2 regions of the Thermus antranikianii DSM 12462 genome follow, and region 1 is predicted to be linked to the other one. Evidence: riboswitches for the same ligand, from Rfam matches in the RefSeq annotation. Region 1 holds a riboswitch; the other holds the start of a gene.
The links. A riboswitch is a leader RNA that binds a small molecule or an ion and turns the genes downstream of it on or off. The one in region 1 is predicted to bind thiamine pyrophosphate.

Region 1 (5,486 bases):
GGGGTGTGCCAGAAGTGCTACGGCTACGACCTTTCCATGGCCAGGCCCGTGTCCATCGGGGAAGCGGTGGGGGTGGTGGCGGCGGAGTCCATCGGCGAGCCCGGCACCCAGCTCACCATGCGCACCTTCCACACGGGTGGCGTGGCGGTGGGCACCGATATCACCCAGGGTCTGCCCCGGGTCATCGAGCTCTTTGAGGCCCGCAGGCCCAAGGCCAAGGCGGTGATCTCCGAGATCGACGGGGTGGTGCGCATCGAGGAAACCGAGGAGAAGCTTTCCGTCTTCGTGGAGTCCGAGGGCTTCTCCAAGGAGTACAAGCTTCCCAAGGATGCCCGCCTGGTGGTGAAGGATGGGGATTACGTGGAGGCGGGCCAGCCTTTGACCCGCGGGGCCGTGGATCCCCACCAGCTTCTGGAGGCCAAGGGCCCCGAGGCGGTGGAGCGCTACCTGGTGGACGAGATCCAGAAGGTCTACCGGGCTCAGGGGGTGAAGCTCCACGACAAGCACATCGAGATCGTGGTGCGGCAGATGCTCAAGTACGTGGAGGTCACCGACCCCGGGGATAGCCGTCTGCTGGAGGGCCAGGTCCTGGAGAAGTGGGACGTGGAGGCCCTGAACGAGCGGCTCATCGCCGAGGGCAAGACCCCGGTGGCCTGGAAGCCCCTCCTCATGGGGGTCACCAAGAGCGCCCTTTCCACCAAGAGCTGGCTTTCCGCCGCCAGCTTCCAGAACACCACCCATGTGCTCACCGAGGCGGCCATCGCCGGCAAGAAGGACGAGCTCATCGGTCTCAAGGAAAACGTCATCCTGGGCCGCTTGATCCCTGCGGGGACGGGGAACGATTACGTGCGCTTTACCCAGGTGGTGGACAAAAAGACCCTCAAGGCCATCGAGGAGGCCAGGAAGGAAGCGGTGGAGGCCAAGGAGAAGGAGCCTGCCCTTCGCCGCCCCGGCCGCCGCGAGCAGCCTGGGAAGCAGGCCTAAGGCCACCCCACCCTGGCTTTGCCAGGGTGGGGGCTCCTAAGCGCCGCCCCCAGAAGGGCTTTTGCGCCATAATGGGCCCATGCTGGCGCGGATCTACACCGCCTTTCGCCAGGTGGGGGAGGATCTCTTCCACCAAAGGCTCATCTCCGCCACCGCGGGCAACTTTTCCGTGCGCACCAAGGAGGGCTTCCTCATCACCAAAAGTGGGGCGCAGAAGGCCCGCCTCACCCCGGAGGACCTGGTGGAGGTGCCCCTCGAGGGCCCCTTTCCGGAAGGGGCCAGCGTGGAGAGCGTGATCCACCGGGAGGTGTACCGGGCGACCCCGGCCCGGGCCATCGTCCACGCCCATCCCCGGGTGGCGGTGGCCCTTTCCTTGCATTTGGACCGGATTGTTCCCCTGGACCTCGAGGGCCAGTACTACCTGAAGGAGGTTCCCGTGCTTGCCCCCAAGACCACAAGCGCCACCCTGGAGGCTGCTCTGGCCGTGGCGGAGGGCCTTAAGGGGCACCGGGCCTGCCTTTTAAGGGGCCACGGGGCCTTTGCCATAGGGCTTAAGGAGAGGCCGGAGGAAGCCCTTCTGGAGGCCTATAGCCTCCTCACCACCTTGGAGGAGAGCGCGGAGATCCTCTTGTACCACCGCCTTTGGGGGAAGGGATGAGGGTACTCTTTGTGGAGGGCAAGGAAAAGGAGGTCCTTTTAGACTTGGCCCGGGAGCTTCCCCATCCCTACTGGCTGCTTGCGGGGGAAGGGATTTGGCTTTTGGAGGTGTTTGGCGCCGGGGAGGAAGCCATGGCCAAGGCCAGGGCCCTGCCCGGGGTTAAGGTTTGGGCCTTTACCCTGCAGGATGGGGTAGTCTATAGGGGATGCGGGAAGAAATCGGCTACATCCCCGTAGGGGAGGCGGAGCTTTACGTGGAGGACGTGGGGGACGAGCATGCCCCGGCCCTCCTGGTCCTTCACGGAGGGCCTGGGGGGAACGCCTACGCCTTGAGGGAAGGGCTTCAGGACTACCTGGAGAATTTCCGGGTCATCTACTTCGACCAGCGGGGTTCTGGCCGGAGCCTGGAGCTTCCCCAGGACCCCAGGCTTTTCACCATAGATGCCCTGGTGGAGGATACCGTGGCCCTGGCCGAGGCCTTGGGGCTGGAGCAGTTTCATCTTCTGGCCCACGGCTTCGGAGCCCTGGTGGCCTTGGAGCTCCTCCGCCGCTACCCGGAGGTCCTGGGGGCGGTGCTCCTTTCCCCCTGGGTGAGCTTCCCCTGGCTTTCCGCAAGGCTTGCGGAGGCGGCGGGACTTGAGCCTTTGGCCGATCCCGAGGCGAACCTGAGGGCGGCCTTGGAGAAGGCGGAGCCCAAGTTCCTCTTCGACCGCCTCATGTTTCCCACCCCCCATGGCCGCCTGGAGTACGAGTGGGTGGTGGAGGGTTCGGGCATCCTGGGGCCGGATACCCCGGCCTTGGCCTTTTGGAAAAACGGTCTCTGGCGGCTAGACTACACTCCGTACCTCTCCCCAAGCCGCAAGCCGGTGGCCCTGGTGGTGGGGGAGAAGGACGGTACCAGCTACCCCTATGCCGAGGAGGTGGCGGAGCGCCTCAAAGCCCCTATCCGGGTGATATCTGGGGCTGGGCACTACCCCTGGATCGACCAGCCCGAGGCTTTTGGCGAGGCCTTCCGGGAGAGCCTCGAGGGCCTGCTGGCTCCCCGGAGGGTGTGAGGGATGCCCTTCCAGGGCCGGAAAGGGTGGTAAACTCAGGGCGTCACCGGGGGTGCCCTCTTATGGGGCTGAGAGATACCCTTGGAACCTGATCCGGGTAATGCCGGCGTAGGGAAGGTGACCAAGGCCCCTCCCGGTGACAAGGAGGGGTTTTATGTTAAGGATTTTTGCCCTGCTGGTTCTTCTGGCCTTCGGCTTCGCCCAGGAGGTCACCGTCCTCACCCACAGCAGCTTTTCCCTGGATAAGGGTCTTATCGCCCGGTTTGAGCGGGAAACCGGCCTGAAGCTCCGCTTCCTCAAGGGGGGGGATGCCGGGGAGACCCTAAACCGGGCCATCCTCACCAAGGGAGCCCCCATCGCCGACGTGATCTATGGCTTTGACAACACCTTCCTCTCCCGGGCCCTCGAGGCGGACATCCTCTTGCCCTACCGTAGCCCCGAGATCCGGAACCTGAAGGCTACCTTGCTTCTGGACCCTACCTTCCGCGCCCTTCCCGTGGACTACGGTTGGGTGAGCCTGAACTACGACCGGGCCTACTTCAAGGACCGTCCCTTGCCCAAGGCTCCCGCCGACCTCACCCGGCCTGAGTACGCCAGGCTTCTGGTGGTGCAAAACCCCGCCACCAGCTCCCCGGGTCTGGCCTTCCTCATGGCCACGGTGGCCCGCTTCGGCGAGGATGGCTACCTGGACTTCTGGGCCAAGCTCAGGGACGGAGGGGTGCGGGTGACCAAGGGGTGGAGCGAGGCCTACTACACCCACTTCACCCTTTACAAGGGGGATAGGCCCCTGGTGGTCTCCTACACCACCAGCCCCGCCGCCGAGGTCTACTATTCCGAGGGGAAGTACCGGGAGCCGCCCACGGGGAACCTGTTCCCCGAGCTGGCCTTCTTCCAGGTGGAATTCGTGGGGATCCTGAAGGGGACCAAGAACCTGGAGGGGGCCAGGAAGGTGGTGGACTGGCTCCTTTCCAAGCCGGTCCAGGAGAACCTTCCCACGGAGATGTGGATGTACCCGGCCCGCCGGGATGCCAGGCTCCCTGAGGTCTTCCGCTTCGCGCCTGAGCCCCTTGGGAGCGTGCGTATGGACCCCAGGGCCATGGCCCAAAACCGGGAGCGCTGGATCGAGGAGTGGACCAAGGTGGTCCTCCAGGGGCAAAGCCCCGAAGCGGTGCGCCAGGGCAGGCGGTAGCGCCTTCCTCAGGCTGGGAAGGTCCGGGGCCTTCCGCCGGGCGGCTTGGGGGTTAGGCTTAGGGGGATGGCCTACGGAGGCTTTTTCGTCCTCCTCTTCCTGGGCCTGGCCCTCTTCTACCCCCTTTCCCGCATCCTGGCCCTGGGGGTAGGGGAGGGGTTTGCCCGGGCCCTGGCGAACCCCTACTACTGGGAGCGCTACCTCTGGAGCCTGGAGTATGGGCTTCTTTCCGCCCTCTTCACCTTGTCCCTGGCCCTGCCCCTGGCCTTCCTCTTCCGCCGTCGCTTTCCCCTTAGGGGGGTTTTCCTGGCTCTTTCCACCTTGCCCTTTGTCCTGCCCACCCCGGTGGTGGCCCTAGGGTTTTTAGCCCTCCTGGGCCCCAGGGGACTTTTGGGGGTGGACCTTTACGGCACCAGGGCCATCCTCCTCCTGGCCGCCATCTTTTACAACCTAGGCCTCGCCCTCAGGATCCTCCTGCCGGTGGCCTTGAACCTGGAGGGCCCCTTGCAGGCGGCCCGGGTCCTGGGGGCCTCGAGCCCCAGGGCTTTTCTAAGGGTAGGGCTTCCCCTCCTCCTCCCCGCCTTGGGTTCTGCGGGGCTTTTGGTGTTCATCTACGCCTTTTCCGCCTTCGGGGTCCCTCTCCTCCTGGGGGGGCCCCGGTACGCCACCCTCGAGGTGGAGGTCTACACCCTCTTGGCCTACCGCCTGGCCTTCCCCGAGGCCAGCGCCCTCATGTTTTTGGAGATCCTCACCCTGGGCCTCGCCGTGGCCCTCTACCTGCGCCTCCGGCCCTACCCCCTGTCCCCCGGAGGGCTTCTTCCCCCTCCTCCTTGGGCGTATACCCTGGGCCTAGGTGTCCTCTTTCTCCTCCTTTTTGCCCCCTTGTGGGGGCTGTTTCTGCGCCTGGACCTAGGGGCCTTGGCCTCCGCCTGGGCCTCGGAGGACTTCACCCCCCTTTCCATGGCCTTGGGGAATAGCCTCCGCTTCACCCTCTTGGCCCTGGCCCTGGCGCTTCCTTTGGGAATAGCTTATGCCGCAACGGCCCGCCGGAGCCCCCTCATGGACCTCTTGGGGCTTTTCCCCCTCATGGTGAGCCCGGTGGCCGTGGGCCTCGGCTACCTTTTGGCTTACCCGGACCTCCGGGGCTCCTTGCTCCTTTTGCTTGCCGCCTATGCCCTTTTGGCCTACCCCCTCCTTGCCCGGGCCCTCCTGCCTGCCTTGAGAAGCCTTTCCCCAAGCCTCCTCGAGGCGGCCCGGGTCCTGGGGGCCACACCCCTTCGGGCGTTTTTGCGGGTGGAGGTCCCCTTGGTCTTTCCCGCCCTGCAATCCGGGCTGGCCCTGGCCTTGGCGGCCATTTTGGGGGAGTTTGGGGCCACCCTGGTGCTTTGGCGGCCCGAGTGGACCACCCTGACCCTGGCCATCTACGAGCGCCTGGGCCGGCCCGGGGAGGCCCCCTTCCGAGAGGCCTTGGCCATAGCCGCCCTTCTGGCCCTTCTCTCGGGGCTTGCCTTCTATCTCCTGGACCGGGGAAGGGGACGGGTGGGTTAGAGGTACGTGCTCCTTGCCTGGATGGAGTAGCCTGGCGGCTGGGATGGGGGGCC
Region 2 (5,486 bases), on a different contig from region 1:
GCTTCCCGTAGAGGCGTTCCTGCTCCTCCCGGGAAAGGCTTGGGGAGAGGTTGATGAGCTGGAAGCCAAGCTTCTCCTTTAGGGCATCCCGGTAGGCGTAAACCTCCGGGAAGTGGTAGCCGGTGTCCAGGAAGAGGACGGGGATGTCGGGTTTCTCCTCCAAGAGGAGATGGAGCACCACCACGTCCTCTGCTTGGAAACTGCACGTGAAGCAGGGCTTTTGGCCTTCCGCTAGGGCGTCCCGGATAAGGGCCTTGGCGCTTGTTACCTTGTCCATGGCTGAACCTCCGCAAGCACTTCCTCCACCTTTTCCTTGGCCCTGGTCAGGCCGGCCTCCGGATCCAGGTCAAGTTCCTCTAAGGCCAAATCCACTAGGCGGTACCAAAGCCGCTTGCGCTCTTCGAAGCAGGGGATCTCCGCTATCCGTGGCCTAAGGTGGCGCAGGTAGGCTACAAGTTCCCCGTACTCTGGACCCAAAAGCCGAAGAAAACGCTCCTTTAGGCGCACCGCCAAGGCAGGGGCAGCCCCAGAGGTGGAAAGGGCCACCACCAACTCCCCCCTTCGCACCACGGCGGGGAGGATGGCGGTGGCGTTTTCCGGGTCGTCCACCGCCACCAAAAACACCCTTCGCCTTTCCGCTTCTGCCTTTACCTGGGGGTGGATCCCCTTGTCCCGGGGATGGCTCACCACCAGGAAGAAGCCCTCGAGGTCCCCTTCCCGATAACCTCGGGGAAGCCAGCGGATCCTTCCCTCCTTGGCCAAGTCCGCCAGATTCCAATGGTCCTCCTCAGCCAGGACGGTAACCTGGGCCTGGGCCTCCAAGAGGGCTTGGAGCTTGGCCCCCGTCTCCGGGCCGCCGGCGATTAGGAGAACCGGCCTGTCCCTCAGGTTCAGCATGAGGGGAAAGTAGGTCATGCCACCCCCCGGTACAGGCGTAAGAAGCCCTGGAGCATGCTTCCTAGCCGCTCCTGCTCATCCACGTAGAAGGGCTGCACCCCCCACTCCCTTAAGGCATCCGCGGTAACCCGGCCCACGGCCAGGGCCTTTACCTCGTGCTGGAAGGTTTTCCTTAGGTCCGAGGGGTTCCGGGCTCCCTCAAACAGGAATTCCACCTGGATGGCGGCTACAAAGGCTACCGCTTCCACCTCTTTGGCCAAAATGGTCTCCTCCAGAAGGCGGATCCCCTCAGGGTCCGGCAGGTGGCGGTAAGGCATGAGGGGGAGAACCTCATAGCCCCTTTCCTCCAACGCCTGTTCCAGGAGGGGTAGGGGCTTGCCGTAAAGCTGGAGGGCGGCCACTCCAGGCCCTTGGGGTAGGAGAGGCAGGAGGCTTGGCGTGGTCCCGTCTCCTACCCCATGAGGGGCAAGCCCTAGGTCCCTGAGTACCCGGGCGGCCTTGGTCCCCCGGGCCAAGCGGAGGGCTTTCTCCAGGCTCCCCTTCAGGTCTAGTTCCAAAACCCGCCCTCCTTCCAAAAGCTCCCTTACCCCTATCCCGGTGGTGGCCACGAAGAGATCCACCCCTTCTCCCAGCCGCCGGAGATGGTCCTGGTATTCGGGAACGGGTACCTTTTCCGTGGCCTGAACGGGGAGAAGGAGGGGGATTAAGCCTAGCTTTGTCGCCAGGGATTTGAACTCTTCCCTCCTCCTGAGGCCGGCATAGGCGATGCGCATTCCCAACCTCCCTTACACCGCGCACTCCCCACGGCCTAGCTGCACCCGGAAGGTTTCCCCTTCCGCCCCCAGGTCCTGGTAGTACTCTGGGGCTTCCTCATAGGAAGGAATAGTCTGGAGGTCCTCGAGAAGGGGCTTGAAGGAGGCGGCCCCCACCCGGTCCAAATAAGCCTGGAAACTTTCGCCCTGCTCCCGTTCCTCCTGGTAGCGCTTCAGGATCCTTTCCACCGCCTCAGGAGTGCGCCGGGCAGGAATCCGAGCCACTACTTGGCCAAAACGGGCCTCCCCCTCCCGGGTGCGCCCCCCCAGGAGGAGGGTGTAGTGAGGAACTTCGTTTTCCCCTACCTTACGGCTTGAGCCGTAAAGGCCGATATCGGCTATGTGGTGTTGACCGCAGGAGTTGGGGCAACCGGAGATCTTGATGCTAATGGACCGCACCGCTGGATCATGGGTCAGAGGAAGGGTGTGGAGGTGCGCTTCCAGGGCCTGCGCCAGTCCCCGGGAGCGGGTGATGGCCAGGTTGCAGGTGTCAGCTCCAGGGCAGCGGGTTATGTCCAGGATGGTGTGGGCCTCAGGATGGGCCAGGCCCACCCGCAACAGGGCTTCGTAAAGCCCACCCAAAGCGTCCTCGGGCACGAAGCGAAGGAGTAAGTTCTGGCTGATGGCACTCCTTATTTCTCCAGCGTAGGTTTCGGCGATATCCGCCAGCGCCCTGAGCCCTTCCGGGGTGATATCCCCAAGGGGAAGGCGCACGGCCACGGTGTAGTAGCCCTCTTGCTTTTGACGAAAGAGGTTGGTGCGGCGCCAGGCATCAAACCCGGGAGCGAAGGAGAAGGGCTTCCTGGGAGGGGAGGGAAGGCTTGGGGGTGGGAGGTCCTGGGGAGGTTGCCAGGCCTTTAGGTCCTCACCGCTTGCGGTGAGCTTCACGATCCGCCTTTCCTCCCTTACCGCCTCGCGGAAGGCGGCAATTCCCCACTTCTTTACCAGAAACTTGAGCCGGGCTTGGGTTAGGACCTTGCGGTTACCGTGGCGGTCAAAGAGGCGGATGATGGCCAGCATGGTGGGGAGGAGGTCCTCTTCTGGGGTAAAGGGTTCCAAAAGTTCCGCGCTCATGGGAGCCGCTCCCAAGCCCCCGCCCACATAAAGGCGGAAGCCCCTTTTGCCCCCCTCCACCGCGGCCACCACCCCGATGTCGTGAATGGGGGTACGGGCATGGTCTGTGGCGCACCCCTCAAAGGCAATCTTGAATTTGCGGGGCAGGTTCTGCCCCACGGGGTGACGGAGGAAGTAGCGGTAGGCGGCCTCGGCATAGGGAGTCACGTCAAAAGGCTCTTCAGGGGAAACTCCGGCGTACGGGCAGCAGGTGATGGCTCGGATGGAGTGGCCGCAGGCCTCGCGGGTAGTGAGGCCTACCCTGTTTACAGCCCGGAGGACGTGGGGTACGTCCCTTCGGTGCACGTGGTGGAGCTGTACCGCCTGCCGGGTGGTTACGTGGGCCAGACGGTTTTCTGCATACCGCTCCGCCACCTCTGCCAGAACCCTTAGGGCCTCCGGGCTTACCCGGCCCACGGGGAGTTTGATGCGCACCATGTGGTGCTCTGGCCTTCCCCGAATGCCGTAGATGCCGTTTTTCAGGCGGTAGACCCGGAAGTCCTCGGGGTCTTCCTCCCCCGCCTCGAGGCGGGCAATCATGGCCTCCAGATACTGGATTTCGGCTTCGACCTCCGCGCTGAGTCCTGCCATCCTGCCTCCTTTCCCCCCTCCCCGGGGGATTGCCCGGCATGATATACCATTGAGTGTGTGAAAGTCAAGGGTATATGCCCTGTTCCCCAGGCCGGGTTTTCGAGAGCCCCGCATGCTATAGTGGAAGGGACAGGCTAGGGGTGCCCCAATGGAGGGGCTGAGAGCTGGGTTTCTCCCAGCAACCCTTAGAACCTGATCCGGGTAATGCCGGCGGAGGGAAGCCTATGCGGAAGAATCCCCTTACAAACCGACCTCTCCCCAGGCCGCGTGGGCCCTGGATACCCGCTTGAGGCTTTACCCGTAGGGCACATGCGCTGGGGAGGTGAAAGCTTGCTGGGAAGGCTCTACCTGGTGGTGACCCCGAGGCCCGGTTGGTCCATGGTGGAGGTGCTGGATCGGACGGAACGGGCCCTGGCGGGTGGGGTGGAGGTCGTGCAGCTTCGGGCCAAGGACTGGGAGGCGAGGCCCATCCTGGACCTGGGGGAAAGGATGCTGGCCCTGGCCCGACGGTATGGGGTGCCCTTCTTCCTCAACGACCGGCCGGACCTGGCGGCTCTTCTGGGAGCGGATGGGGTGCACCTTGGCCAGGGGGACCTGACGCCCGCGGAGGCCCGGCGCTTCTTTCAGGGGATGGTGGGCCGCTCTACCCACGCTCCCGAACAGGCCCTAAGAGCCCTCGAGGAAGGAGTGGACTACCTCTCCATAGGCCCTGTGTGGGAAACCCCCACCAAGCCGGGGAGGCAGGCCGCGGGCCTGGGTTATGTGCGCTGGGCCCGGGAGAACCTGGGGGAGAGGCCCTGGTACGCCATCGGCGGCATCACCCTGGAGAACCTGGGGGAGGTTTTGGAGGCCGGGGCGCGCCGAGTTGTGGTGGTCCGCGCCATCCTGGACGCTGAGAACCCCGAGCGGGCGGCCCAGGCATTCAGGGAGCGGCTTTATGGTGTGGCTTAACGGGGAGGCTAAGCCCCTCGAGGGCAAGACGCTCAGGGAGGTTCTGGAGGAGCTGGATGTGGATCTTTCCCGGGTGGCGGTCCTCCTCAACGAGGAGGCCTACCTGGGGCGGGAGCTTCCTCACCACGTCCTGAAGGAGGGGGATGTGGTGGAGGTGGTCACCCTCATGCAAGGAGGCTAGATGGACACCTGGAAGGTCGGGGACATAGAGCTTGAAAGCCGTCTTATCCTGGGCTCGGGCAAGTTCCGGGACTTCGGGGTGATGCGGGAGGCCATAAAGGCTGCGGGGGCCGAGGTGGTCACCGTGGCCATCCGCCGGGTGGAGGCCAGGATGCCCGGGCATGTGGGTCTCCTCGAGGCCTTAGAGGGCGTGCGCCTCCTGCCCAACACAGCAGGTGCCAGGACGGCGGAGGAAGCGTTGAGGATAGCCCGGCTGGGCCGGGTCCTCACCGGGGAGAGGTGGGTGAAGCTGGAGGTGATCCCTGACCCCACCTATCTCCTCCCCGATCCCGTGGAGACCCTGAGGGCGGCGAGGATGCTCATCGATGAGGGCTTCCTGGTCCTGCCCTACATCGGTCCTGACCTCGTCCTGGCCAAGAAGCTTTCGGAGCAGGGCACGGCTACGGTGATGCCCCTGGCGGCCCCCATCGGCTCCGGCTGGGGGGTGAAGACCCGGGCCCTTTTGGAGCTCTTCGCCCGGGAGAAGACCTCATTGCCCCCGGTGGTGGTGGATGCAGGGCTTGGCCTCCCTTCCCATGCAGCGGAGGTGATGGAGATGGGTTTGGACGCCGTGCTGGTGAATACCGCCATTGCCGAGGCCCAAGATCCCGTGGCCATGGCTGAGGCCTTTCGTTTGGCTGTGGAGGCGGGGAGGAAAGCCTTTTTGGCCGGCCCCATGCGACCCCGGGAGGTGGCGAGCCCCTCGAGCCCCATGGAGGGCATCCCTTTGGGAGGTCCTAAGCCGTGAGGGTAGAGGTGGCGGTGGTGGGGGCGGGGATTATCGGAACCCTCGCCGCCTACGAGCTCAGGAAGCGGGGGCTTTCCGTCCTCCTCCTAGATGCCGGTAAGGAGGGAGCGGCTACCCTGGCCAGTGCGGGGATGCTGGCTCCTTATCCCGAGGGG

Region 2: it holds a riboswitch for thiamine pyrophosphate, as region 1 does, so the genes downstream of both, thiE (thiamine phosphate synthase) here and G584_RS0107375 (thiamine ABC transporter substrate-binding protein) in region 1, are expected to answer to the same signal.

What each region holds. Positions count from the first base shown of each region.
Region 1 covers NZ_AUIW01000009.1:59,532-65,017, forward strand. The annotation lists gene rpoC (DNA-directed RNA polymerase subunit beta') at 1-984, shown strand, start outside; gene G584_RS0107360 (fuculose-1-phosphate aldolase) at 1,064-1,642, shown strand; gene G584_RS0107365 (hypothetical protein) at 1,639-1,878, shown strand; gene G584_RS0107370 (alpha/beta fold hydrolase) at 1,848-2,696, shown strand; TPP riboswitch at 2,735-2,829, shown strand; gene G584_RS0107375 (thiamine ABC transporter substrate-binding protein) at 2,851-3,885, shown strand; gene G584_RS0107380 (ABC transporter permease) at 3,952-5,433, shown strand.
Region 2 covers NZ_AUIW01000001.1:31,093-36,578, forward strand. The annotation lists gene G584_RS0100175 (phosphoadenylyl-sulfate reductase) at 1-277, opposite strand, end outside; gene G584_RS0100180 (precorrin-2 dehydrogenase/sirohydrochlorin ferrochelatase family protein) at 265-915, opposite strand; gene G584_RS0100185 (uroporphyrinogen-III synthase) at 912-1,670, opposite strand; gene G584_RS0100190 (nitrite/sulfite reductase) at 1,683-3,413, opposite strand; TPP riboswitch at 3,540-3,649, shown strand; gene thiE (thiamine phosphate synthase) at 3,744-4,364, shown strand; gene thiS (sulfur carrier protein ThiS) at 4,351-4,545, shown strand; gene G584_RS0100205 (thiazole synthase) at 4,546-5,331, shown strand; gene G584_RS0100210 (NAD(P)/FAD-dependent oxidoreductase) at 5,328-5,486, shown strand, end outside.